3 regions of the Arthrobacter sp. 01N444 genome follow, and region 3 is predicted to be linked to each of the others. Evidence: riboswitches for the same ligand, from Rfam matches in the RefSeq annotation. Region 3 holds a riboswitch; each other region holds the start of a gene.
The links. A riboswitch is a leader RNA that binds a small molecule or an ion and turns the genes downstream of it on or off. The one in region 3 is predicted to bind S-adenosylmethionine.
Positions count from the first base shown of each region.

Region 1: it holds a riboswitch for S-adenosylmethionine, as region 3 does, so the genes downstream of both, AC1DKN_RS08820 (methionine ABC transporter ATP-binding protein) here and AC1DKN_RS15210 (DUF1737 domain-containing protein) in region 3, are expected to answer to the same signal.
Region 2: it holds a riboswitch for S-adenosylmethionine, as region 3 does, so the genes downstream of both, metX (homoserine O-acetyltransferase MetX) here and AC1DKN_RS15210 (DUF1737 domain-containing protein) in region 3, are expected to answer to the same signal.

Region 1 is NZ_JBFTRB010000005.1:247,341-250,591, reverse strand. It holds gene acs (acetate--CoA ligase) at 1-50, opposite strand, end outside; gene AC1DKN_RS08825 (CoA-binding protein) at 358-783, shown strand; SAM riboswitch class I at 881-971, shown strand; gene AC1DKN_RS08820 (methionine ABC transporter ATP-binding protein) at 1,111-1,920, shown strand; gene AC1DKN_RS08815 (methionine ABC transporter permease) at 1,913-2,578, shown strand; gene AC1DKN_RS08810 (LLM class flavin-dependent oxidoreductase) at 2,625-3,251, shown strand, end outside.
Region 2 is NZ_JBFTRB010000011.1:98,201-101,451, forward strand. It holds gene AC1DKN_RS13785 (MFS transporter) at 1-73, opposite strand, end outside; gene metX (homoserine O-acetyltransferase MetX) at 240-1,379, opposite strand; SAM riboswitch class IV at 1,391-1,506, opposite strand; gene AC1DKN_RS13795 (bifunctional o-acetylhomoserine/o-acetylserine sulfhydrylase) at 1,690-3,006, opposite strand; SAM riboswitch class IV at 3,068-3,183, opposite strand.
Region 3 is NZ_JBFTRB010000014.1:17,086-20,336, reverse strand. It holds gene AC1DKN_RS15220 (O-succinylhomoserine sulfhydrylase) at 1-818, opposite strand, end outside; gene AC1DKN_RS15215 (rhodanese-like domain-containing protein) at 819-1,238, opposite strand; gene AC1DKN_RS15210 (DUF1737 domain-containing protein) at 1,235-1,543, opposite strand; SAM riboswitch class IV at 1,571-1,684, opposite strand; gene AC1DKN_RS15205 (ATP-grasp domain-containing protein) at 2,004-2,957, shown strand; gene AC1DKN_RS15200 (aminodeoxychorismate lyase) at 3,030-3,251, opposite strand, start outside.

The DNA.
Region 1 (3,251 bases), on a different contig from region 3:
GACGCAGGCCGGGCAAAGGTGGGCAGAGCGGAAGAATTCTCAGGGGTCATTGCTGCACTCCATCGGTCCTGGCAGTAGCACCCTTGGTTGCTCCGGCTCCCTCGAATTTCACCGAAGGAGGGCGGAGCGGTGGCGTGGGAATGGTCGTCCCACGTCACCGGGGGGTTGCTGCGGCGTCATCGATCCAGGTCTCTCGGCCGCTCGGGATGGTCACTACCTACTAGAACTTCAGATGCACGATTCCGCAAAATCGGCGTCCGGGAGCGCCGTAATATTCGTTCACCCGGCGTGGGTCCGACCCAAATCATTCATTTATTCGACAATTGCCCGGAAAGGTCGCAGGAGTAAGGTTGATGCATGGCCCATGTTAACGATCCGGCAGTCATTGACCGCCTCATGCGAACCAAAGGCACGTGGGCGGTGGTCGGCCTCACCACCAACGAATGGCGCTCGGCGTATGAGGTCTCCCTCTATGTCCGGGACCGGATGGGCATGACCATCATTCCGGTCAACCTTCCGGGCGACGATGTCCACGGCGAGAAGGGGTACCGTTCCCTGTCTGACATCCCGGCGGAGAAGCACCCGATCGACGTCGTGGACTGCTTCGTCAACTCCCACAGGGTGGGCGCAGTCATAGACGAGGCCATCGCAGTAGGCGCCAAGGCCGTCTGGCTGCAGCTGGGCGTCTTCGACGACGCCGCGACGGACCGGGCCAGGGCCGCCGGGCTGGACGTCGTCGTGAACGCGTGCCCCGCCCGCGAAGGCTGGCGCGTGGGCATCTAACGGCCCGGGAATGACGATCAACAGATCGGGAAGAGTCGGTTACAAAATGTGACCGGCTTTTTCTGTATCCGGCCTCCTGCCGTGTGAGATGGACTCGTAACCATCCCGAGCGGCTGAGAGATCTGGCTCCGTGACGCCGCAGCAACCCCCTCCTTTGAGGACGGTGCTACCGCCAGGACCGATGGAGAACCACTGTGTTCTGAGGCTCCCCGGCTTCGCTCAGCGCTGCCCGGAAGCCAGGACCCAGGGCTTTCCTCGGGCGAGCCCGGAGGAAATCATGAACACGCAGACAGCGGCAGCGCCGCGGCCCCGAGCAGGTGGGGGCCTGTGATCGAGATCCAGAACGTCAGCACGTCATTCGGTTCGGCCGCGGGACCTTTCACGGCCGTCGATGACGTCAGCCTGCACATCAGGCGGGGCACCATCCAGGGCATCATCGGGTTCTCCGGCGCCGGCAAATCCACGCTGCTGCGCAACATCAACCTCCTCGAGCGCCCGACGTCGGGCCGCGTCCTGGTGGACGGCGTGGACCTGGTGACCCTGTCCGACGCCGAGCTCCGGACCAAGCGGCATGACATCGGCATGATTTTCCAGCACTTCAATCTCCTCAACAACCTCACAGCCCAGGAAAATGTGGAGCTGTCCCTGAAGTTCGCCGGCGTCGGGAAGGCGGAACGCCGGCGGCGGGCCGCCGAAACCCTGGAAATCGTGGACCTCGCCGACAAAGCGGGAACGTATCCGGCCAAACTCTCCGGGGGCCAGAAACAGCGGGTGGCGATCGCCCGCGCCCTTGCCACCGGGCCCAAAGTGCTGCTCTGTGACGAGCCGACGTCGGCCGTGGATCCCCGGACGACGTCATCGGTCCTGCAATACCTGGCCGACGTCAACGCCGAATTCGGCATCACAATCGTGGTGGTCACCCACGAGATGAATGTCATCAAGGCCATCGCGGACAACGTCGCGGTCATGGAAGAAGGCCGGGTGGTGGAGCAGCTCGACCTCGCCGAACTCCAGCGCCCCGGTTTCCACCCGGCGACGTCGATCGGCCGCTACCTGGTCTCCGATGAGATCCAGCTGGACCGCTCCGGGAGGGGCACCCACACCACAGCCGCGTCGGAGGGCCTGATCAATGTTTGACCGCATCCTGGAAGTCCTGCCCGAAATCGGCGTCGCCATGGGACAGACCCTCACCATGCTGCTGGTGGCCATCCCGCTGGCGGTGCTGCTCGGGACACCGCTGGGTGTCCTGCTCTACACCATCGGTCCCAACGGGCTCAAGCACAGGCCAAAGCTGCACCGGGTCCTGGACGGGCTGGTCAACCTGCTCCGCTCGTTCCCGTTCCTGATCCTGCTGATCGCGATCATTCCCGTGACCAGGTTCATTGTCGGCACGACCATCGGCACGGCCGCCGTCATTGTCCCGCTGACCCTCAACGCCATTCCGTATTTCGCCCGCTTCGTGGAACAGAACCTGAGCCAGCTCGGCGGCGGAGTGGTCGAAGCGGCACGGTCCATGGGCGCCAGCCGGTCCCAGATCGTCCGGGACGTCCTGATTGTGGAGGCGAAGCCCGGACTCGTCAGCTCCATCACCATCATGACCGTCAGCTTCATCTCCTACTCGGCGATGGCCGGACTGGTGGGCGGCGGCGGAATCGGCGACTTCGCCATCCGGTACGGCTATTACCGCTACGAAACGCCGCTCATGATCACCGCCATTGTCCTGATGATCCTGCTGGTCACCATCGTTCAGCTGGGCGGATCCTATGTTGCCCGGCGCCTGGACAAGCGCCTCTGAGCGCCGGCAGCACCCTCGTCCCACCTCCCACAGCGGAAAGCACCCCATGACTTCAACGCCCAGTACCCGTTTCGACGGACCCCGCCCGCGCCTGCTGATCAGCGCCTTCGTGATGAACACGTCCAGCCACATCATGGGCGGCCAGTGGCGGCGCCCGGAAGCCCAGCAGCACCGGTTCAACGAACTCCAGCTCTGGATCGACCTGGCCCGCCAGCTCGAAGGCGCCAAGTTTGACGCGATCTTCTTCGCCGACGTCGTCGGTCTCTACGGCGACTACGACGGCGGGTGGGCATCGCTGCTGAAAAAGGGCCTGCAGGTGCCGTCCAACGACCCCCTCATCCTGCTGTCCGCGCTCGCCACGGGAACGCGGGAGATCGGGCTGGCCGCGACGTCGTCGGTGATTCAAAGCCATCCGTTCCAGTTCGCCCGGCAAATGTCCACGCTGGACCACATCAGCGGCGGCCGCGTGGCCTGGAACATCGTCACCAGCGTGCTGGAAAACGCGCACCGGAACTTCAACGCCACCGAGCTGACCAAGCATGACGAACGCTACGACTGGGCGGACGAATACGTCGAGGCCGCCTACAAATTGTGGGAAGGATCCTGGGAAGACGACGCGCTGCTCCGGGACAAGGCGACCGGGGTCCACGCGGACCCGGAGAAAGTCAGCAAG
Region 2 (3,251 bases), on a different contig from region 3:
CTACCTTCTTCAGTCCGGACGTTTTGACGTCCGGCTCGTCTGCGCGCGTTGTCGCGGCGTTTTCCGTGCTCATGTGAACTCCTTCGGTGTCGCCTTCGACACCCTGCGGACCATTGGACTGAGGACGCCCGTGATGTAGGGCACATGGCGTCATTCCCCATGAGTATGGACGCTCCCGCCCTGAGCCTCAACGGCCATTAGTGCAGAGCGCATCTGCAAAAATGCACAAGCGGGCCGGCCTAGTGGCCGAAGAAGGTCTCCCGGAGCTGCCCGCTGAGCTGGCCGATTTCGGTCAGGAAGCCGTCGTGGCCGATCGGCGCTTCAATGATGTGCAGTTCCGGGCCGCCCGGCAGGGCCTCTGCCAGTTGACGGGACTGGGCCGGGAAATACAGGCGGTCCGAGTCCACGGCCGCCACCAGGAATTCGGCGGTGGCCGGGGCCAGTGCCTCCCCGAGGCTTCCGCGCCCCCGGCACACATCGTGGCTCATGAGGGCTTCGGTGATCGCGATGTAGCTGTTCGCGTCGAAACGCCGGGCCAGTTTGCTGCCCTGGTGGTCCAGGTAGCTTTCCACCTGGTAGCGCCCGCGTCCGGCCAGCGATCCGGCTTCCAGGGGCGTCTCGGACTCCTGGGCGTTGCGGCCAAACCGGCCGTCCAGTTCGGCCGCTGAGCGGTAGGTGATGTGCGCGATGCGCCGGGCGAGGGCGAGCCCTGCCTCGGGTTCCGGGCCGCCGTAGTAGTCCCCGCCCTTGAAGTGGGGGTCCTGGCGGATAGCCAGCGTCTGCGCCTGCGCGAAGGCAATCTGTTCGGCGGTGCTGCTGGCGCCGACGGAAATCACGGCGCAGCGCCGGACCCGGCCGGGAAACGTGACGGCCCATTCAAGGGCGCGCGCGCCGCCGAGCGAGCCGCCCAGCACCGCGTACCAGCTGCCGATGCCCAGGGCATCGGCCAGCCGCGCCTCGGCGGCGGCGGTGTCCCGCAGGGTGACCAGCGGGAACCGCGATCCCCAAGGGCGCCCGTCGGGGGCCGGGGTGGAAGGTCCGGTGGATCCGTAGCAGCCGCCCAGGATGTTGATCGAAACGACGAAATACTTGTCCGTGTCCACGGGAGCCCCGGGTCCGGCGAGCTGTTCCCACCAGCCGGGCTCCCCGCTCTCGCCGCGGGTCACGTGTGTATCGCCGGTCAGGGCGTGTTCAATGAGCACGGCGTTGGAGGCCTCCGCGTTCAGGGTCCCCCACGTCTCGTAGGCGAGCACCACATCCGGCAACGGAGTCCCGGATTCGAGCTGCAGATCACCGATCCTGACGAACTGGACGGTCCCGTCAGGGGTCCGGGATGGTTTGGTTTCGGGAACACCCGTGCGGGTGACGGCAATCGTCATGTGAGGACCTATCTTCGCGCTTGCCCGCCGTCAGCTGACCGGCAGGCCAGGTCTTCACCCGGGGCACCCCGCCGCAAAAGGAGGGTTGCCGGCCAGCAAGCCGGGGCTGTCGCTGGCACTCATGACCTGGTACGAGTCTACGAAACGGGGTGCGGAAATGACGAAGATTATGACTTCCATGTGACAGCCGGACCCGTCAGCACCGCAGACTCCCCACCTTTGACAGCCGTGGCCGGCGGGTCGCCCCGAAGTGCCGGCGATTCCCGGTGTCATGCCCGCAAAGGTGGGGAAATTCGGCGTGGGCTTCGGCCTAGACGGACTTGGCCGCGCGGAATCCGGCGTCGAGGTCCGCGAGGATGTCGTCAATGTGCTCCAGTCCCACCGAAAGCCTCACCAGCCCGGGGTTCACCCCGGCGATCACCTGCTGTTCGGGCGAGAGCTGGCTGTGTGTGGTCGACGCCGGATGGATCACGAGCGACCGGACATCGCCGATGTTCGCGACGTGCGAGTGCAGTTCGAGGGCATCGACGAACCGCTTGCCGGCCTCCGCTCCCCCGGCAATGTTGAACGCCACGACGGCGCCGGTCCCCTTGGGCCCGTACTTGCGGCCGCGCTCGTACCAGGGGCTGGACGGCAGCCCGGCGTAGGCGACCGATTCGACGTCGTCCCGCCCCTCCAGCCATTGCGCCACCTTCGTGGCGTTGGCCACGTGGCGCTCGACGCGCAGGCTCAGCGTTTCGATGCCCTGGGCGATGAGGAACGCGTTGAACGGGGACACCGCGGAGCCGAGGTCGCGCAGGAGCTGGACCCGGGCCTTGAGGATGTAGGAGAGATTCGCGCCCAGCGCGCCGCCCGCTCCGAGGTCGCGGGCGTAGACCAGGCCGTTGTAGGTGGGGTCGGGGGTGTTGAAGCCGGGGAACCGCTCCGGGTCCTTCCCGAAGTCGAAGTTGCCGGAGTCCACGATCACGCCGGCGATCGCGGCGCCGTGCCCGCCCAGGTACTTGGTGGCGGAATGGACCACGATGTCCGCGCCCCACTCGATCGGCCGGATCAGGTAGGGGGTGGAGAGCGTGTTGTCGACAACCAGCGGCACGCCGGCCTCGTGCGCCACCCGGGAGACGCCCTCGATGTCCAGGACGTCCTGGCGGGGGTTGGAGACCACTTCGCCGAAGAACAGCTTGGTGTTGGGCTGGACGGCGTCCCGCCACTGGTCCAGGTTGTCCGGGTCCGCCACGAAGGTCACGGAGATGCCGAACTTCTTCAGCGTGTGCGCGAGCAGGTTGTAGGTTCCGCCATAGAGGCTGGGGCTGGCCACCACATGGTCCCCGGCCTCGGCGATATTGAGGATGGCGAACGTCTCGGCGGCCTGGCCGGAGCTGAGCAGCAGCGCCGCGAGACCGCCTTCCAGGCTGGCGACGCGCTGTTCGACGGCGTCCTGGGTCGGGTTGCCGATCCGGGTGTAGATGGGCGCGAGCTCGGCGAGCGCAAAGCGGTTCGCGGCGCTTTCGGCGCTGGGGAACACGAACGACGTCGTCTGGTAGATAGGCAGGGAACGCGCGCCGGTGGCGCTGTCCGGCTCCTGGCCGGCGTGGATCTGGCGGGTTTCAAAGGACCAGGCGTTGGACATTGGTGCTCCTCGAGTCACTGGGCACAGCACCGGCCTGGGCTTTCGGCCCGAACCGGAACAGGCGCCGCGCTTGCCCTCCGGCGGGCGCCGGACGGCCAGGTCTTCACCCGGGGCACCCCACCGCGATACGAGGGTTGCCGGCCAGCAAGCCGGGGCTGTGCACTGGCACTCATGACCTGACTTCAGTGTAGGAATGGCGGCGGAGCCCTGGATAGCTTTGTGACGAAGATGAAGACGGCCGCCGT
Region 3 (3,251 bases):
GCGGAGGCCGAGGAATGGTTGACGCGCAGGGCCATGGTCTCCAGGCCCTTGGTGAGCACCCAGGCGTTGAACGCCGAAAGCGCCGGACCGGTGTGCCGCATGAGCTGCTTGACGGGCCCGTCGATGAATTCCTTGGTGCCCAGGATGGCCCCGCCCAGGACGCGGCCCTGGCCGTCGATGTGCTTGGTGCCGGAGTAGACCACCACGTCCGCGCCGAGGTCGCCGCAGCGCTGGAGCAGCGGGGTGGCGAAGACGTTGTCAACCACCACCGTGGCGCCGGCCGCGTGCGCCAGTTTGCTCACGGCGGCGATGTCCACGATTTCCTGCATCGGGTTCGACGGCGACTCGAAGAACACCGCCGTGGTCGGCTCGGACAGCGCGGATTTCCACTGCTCCAGGTCCGGGCCGTCCACGAAGACCGTCTCGACACCCCAGCGCGGCAGGATTTCGTTGAGGATCACGAAGCACGAGCCGAACAGCGAGCGGGCCGCGACCACCCGGTCGCCGGCCGCCAACAGCGCGCCCAGGGCGGTGAAGACGGCGGACATGCCGGACGCCGTCGCGAAACACGCCTCCGTTCCCTCGAGCAGCCGGAGCCGCTCCTGGAAGGTGGCGACGGAGGGGTTGCCGTAGCGGGAGTAGACGAAGCGCTCGTCCTCACCGGTGAAGGCGCGCTCGGCGGCAGCCGCGGACTCGTAGACGAATCCTGAGTTGAGGAAGATCGGCTCGGTGGTTTCCTGGAAGCCGGTGCGGTCAAGGCCGCCACGGACGGCCTGGGTGTCGGCCGCCCAGCCGGCGGCGTCGGGATTGAAAGTCACTTAGATCTTTCCGAGGTTGGTGGGCAGGCCGCGGTTCTTCCAGCCATTGACGGTGCGTTCGCCAAAGCGGTCGGTCTCGCCTTCGAAGCCCTCAAGGACGTTGTACGAGGTGTAGCCGGCGGCCGTCGCGGCCGTCGCGGCCGCGATCGACCGGGCCCCGGAACGGCAAAGGAACACCAGTTCGACGGCGGTGTCCTCCGGCGCCTGCTGCCTTAGCTGTTCCACGAAGTGCGGGTTCGGCGTGCCGCCGGCGAGGTTCCACTGGATGAAGAGCGGATCGTTGCGGCTCTCGCCCGCGGCCGCGGTGTCCGGGATGCCGATGTGGGCCCATTCGCCCTCGGTCCGGACATCCACCAGGATGGCTCCGGCCTCCAGCTTGGCCCACGCCTCCTGCGGGCTGACGTCTCCGGCGTAGCTCATGCGTGGCCCGCGAAGGCCCCGTCGGCGCCAAATTCGTCGGCGTCGAGCTCATCAACCGCATTGGCCACGGCGGCGTCCGCACTGGCAATCGCGGCCGGCAGGACCAGCGCCTGCGCCACGATCACGGTGCTTCCGTTGAAGCTGGCGGCGGGGCTTCCATGCAGCACGTAGCCCTCGGCCAGGGCGGCTGACACCCGCTCGCAAAAGGCGCGGTCATCCGCCCCGGTGAACAGGCGGTAGGCCAGCCTCTCCTCGCCCCCGGATGCTGAACCGGGTGCTGTGCCGGGTGCGGCTGTTGTGGGTATTGACGTGTCGGGCACGACGGATCTCCTCTTTCACGCTTGCAGCTCGAATTCTCGAATGCCGAGTATTCACCTGAGGCACCCCGCCGCGAAAGGGAGGGTTGCCGACCGGCCAGTCAGGGCTTGGCACCGGTTCTCATTACTCCCCAAAAACGTAACACCTGCGACGCCGGCCCGCACCGCCGCCGTCGTCATGTTCCGTAACCGGACCGCGGCCCGGGCGAGTAGTGGCGGGCTCCAGTTTCGGGTACAGCCCACTCGTGTCTGCCGGGACGATTCGCCGTTTACTGGGGGGGATTAGGTCCGACGAGTCGGCCGGAGCTGCAGGTGATTCGAGCAATGTGCGAATCAAGCAGTCCCGGAATCGACTCGTCTGTCCATCAACAAGCTGTCTGGGAATCGGTGGCTGGAACGGTCGGAGCCGCAGCCGCGGTCCGGCCGGTGACGGCGGAATGGAGCAATCGTGGGCCCGCGCATACTCGTTACCGGGATTACAAGCGCCGCCGGACGGGCCGTCGCGGCCCAGCTCGAAGCCCGGGGCCTCCCGTACCTCGGCTCCGACGCCCGTGCCGACACCCGCCAGGCCGGGGAGGCTCCCGCCGCCGCGGTCAGGCTCCTGCCGGCGACGAACCCGGACATGGTCCTGGACCTGCGCCGGGTGGTGGACCGCGAAGCCATCAACGTCATCATTCCGACCCTCACCGTGGAACTCCCGGTCCTGGCCGCGGCCCGCGCGGGATTCGCCCAGGACGTGCGGATCATCGTGGCCGACCCCGCCGCGGTGGCCCTCGCCAACGACCACCTGTTCACCACCTGGGCGCTGCAAGCCACCGGCATCCCGGTGCCCCGGTTCGCGGTTCCGGGCGACCTCGCCGCCGCGCCGGCTTCCCTCGCCGGCCTCAGCGGCCCCGTGGTGGTCAAGCCGCGGGTCTTCAAAGGCTCCCATGGTATCCACCTGCTGGCCGGAACCGACTCCGTTAGCTGGAAGAACATGCCGGCGGGGCAACTGGTCCAGGAATTTATCCCGGGCGCCGACTATGTGTGCCTGGTGTTCGGCACCCCGGCACGCAACGCGATGGCGCCGGTGGCGGTGGTCCTCGAGAAGACCAGGACTCCGTATGGACGCGCCGGCAGCGACGAGGTCAGCCGCAGGGTGCCGGCGAACCAGGCCGGGGATGTGCGCAAGCTGGGCCTGGCCGCCGTCCGCACGCTCGGGCTGACCGGGCCGGTCCAGGTCCAGATCCGCCGCCGCACCGACGGAACGCCCGTGGTGCTGGGTGTCTGCGCGACCCTGGGGGAGAACAGCACCTGGGCCCCGGAAATGCTCGACGCCGTGCTCGCAACGTTCATGCTCCCGGCGTTCAACCCGGCCTCGTTCCGCCTGTGCCCGGCAGTGCCCGCGGACGCCCTGGGGTGAGCGCAACACCAACGCGGGGTCACTTACGGCCCATCCGGGGACATGGGATGGGCCGTAACTGACCCCGCGTTGCTATTCGATGGTCGCGAAGAGGGCGTTGAGTTCGGCCGTGAGTTGGCGCCGGAGTTCCGGGGTGCCGATTTCCTGCCCGTCGATGTGGTTGACCGGGGCCAGGAGCCGGATGCTGGAGATCAGCCAGACCGCGTCGGCGTCCAGCAGGTCCTTCGGCTCCAGCGGGCCGTAACCCAGCTCCCAGCCGGCGGCCTTGGCGGCGGTGAACAGGGCGCCCTGTGA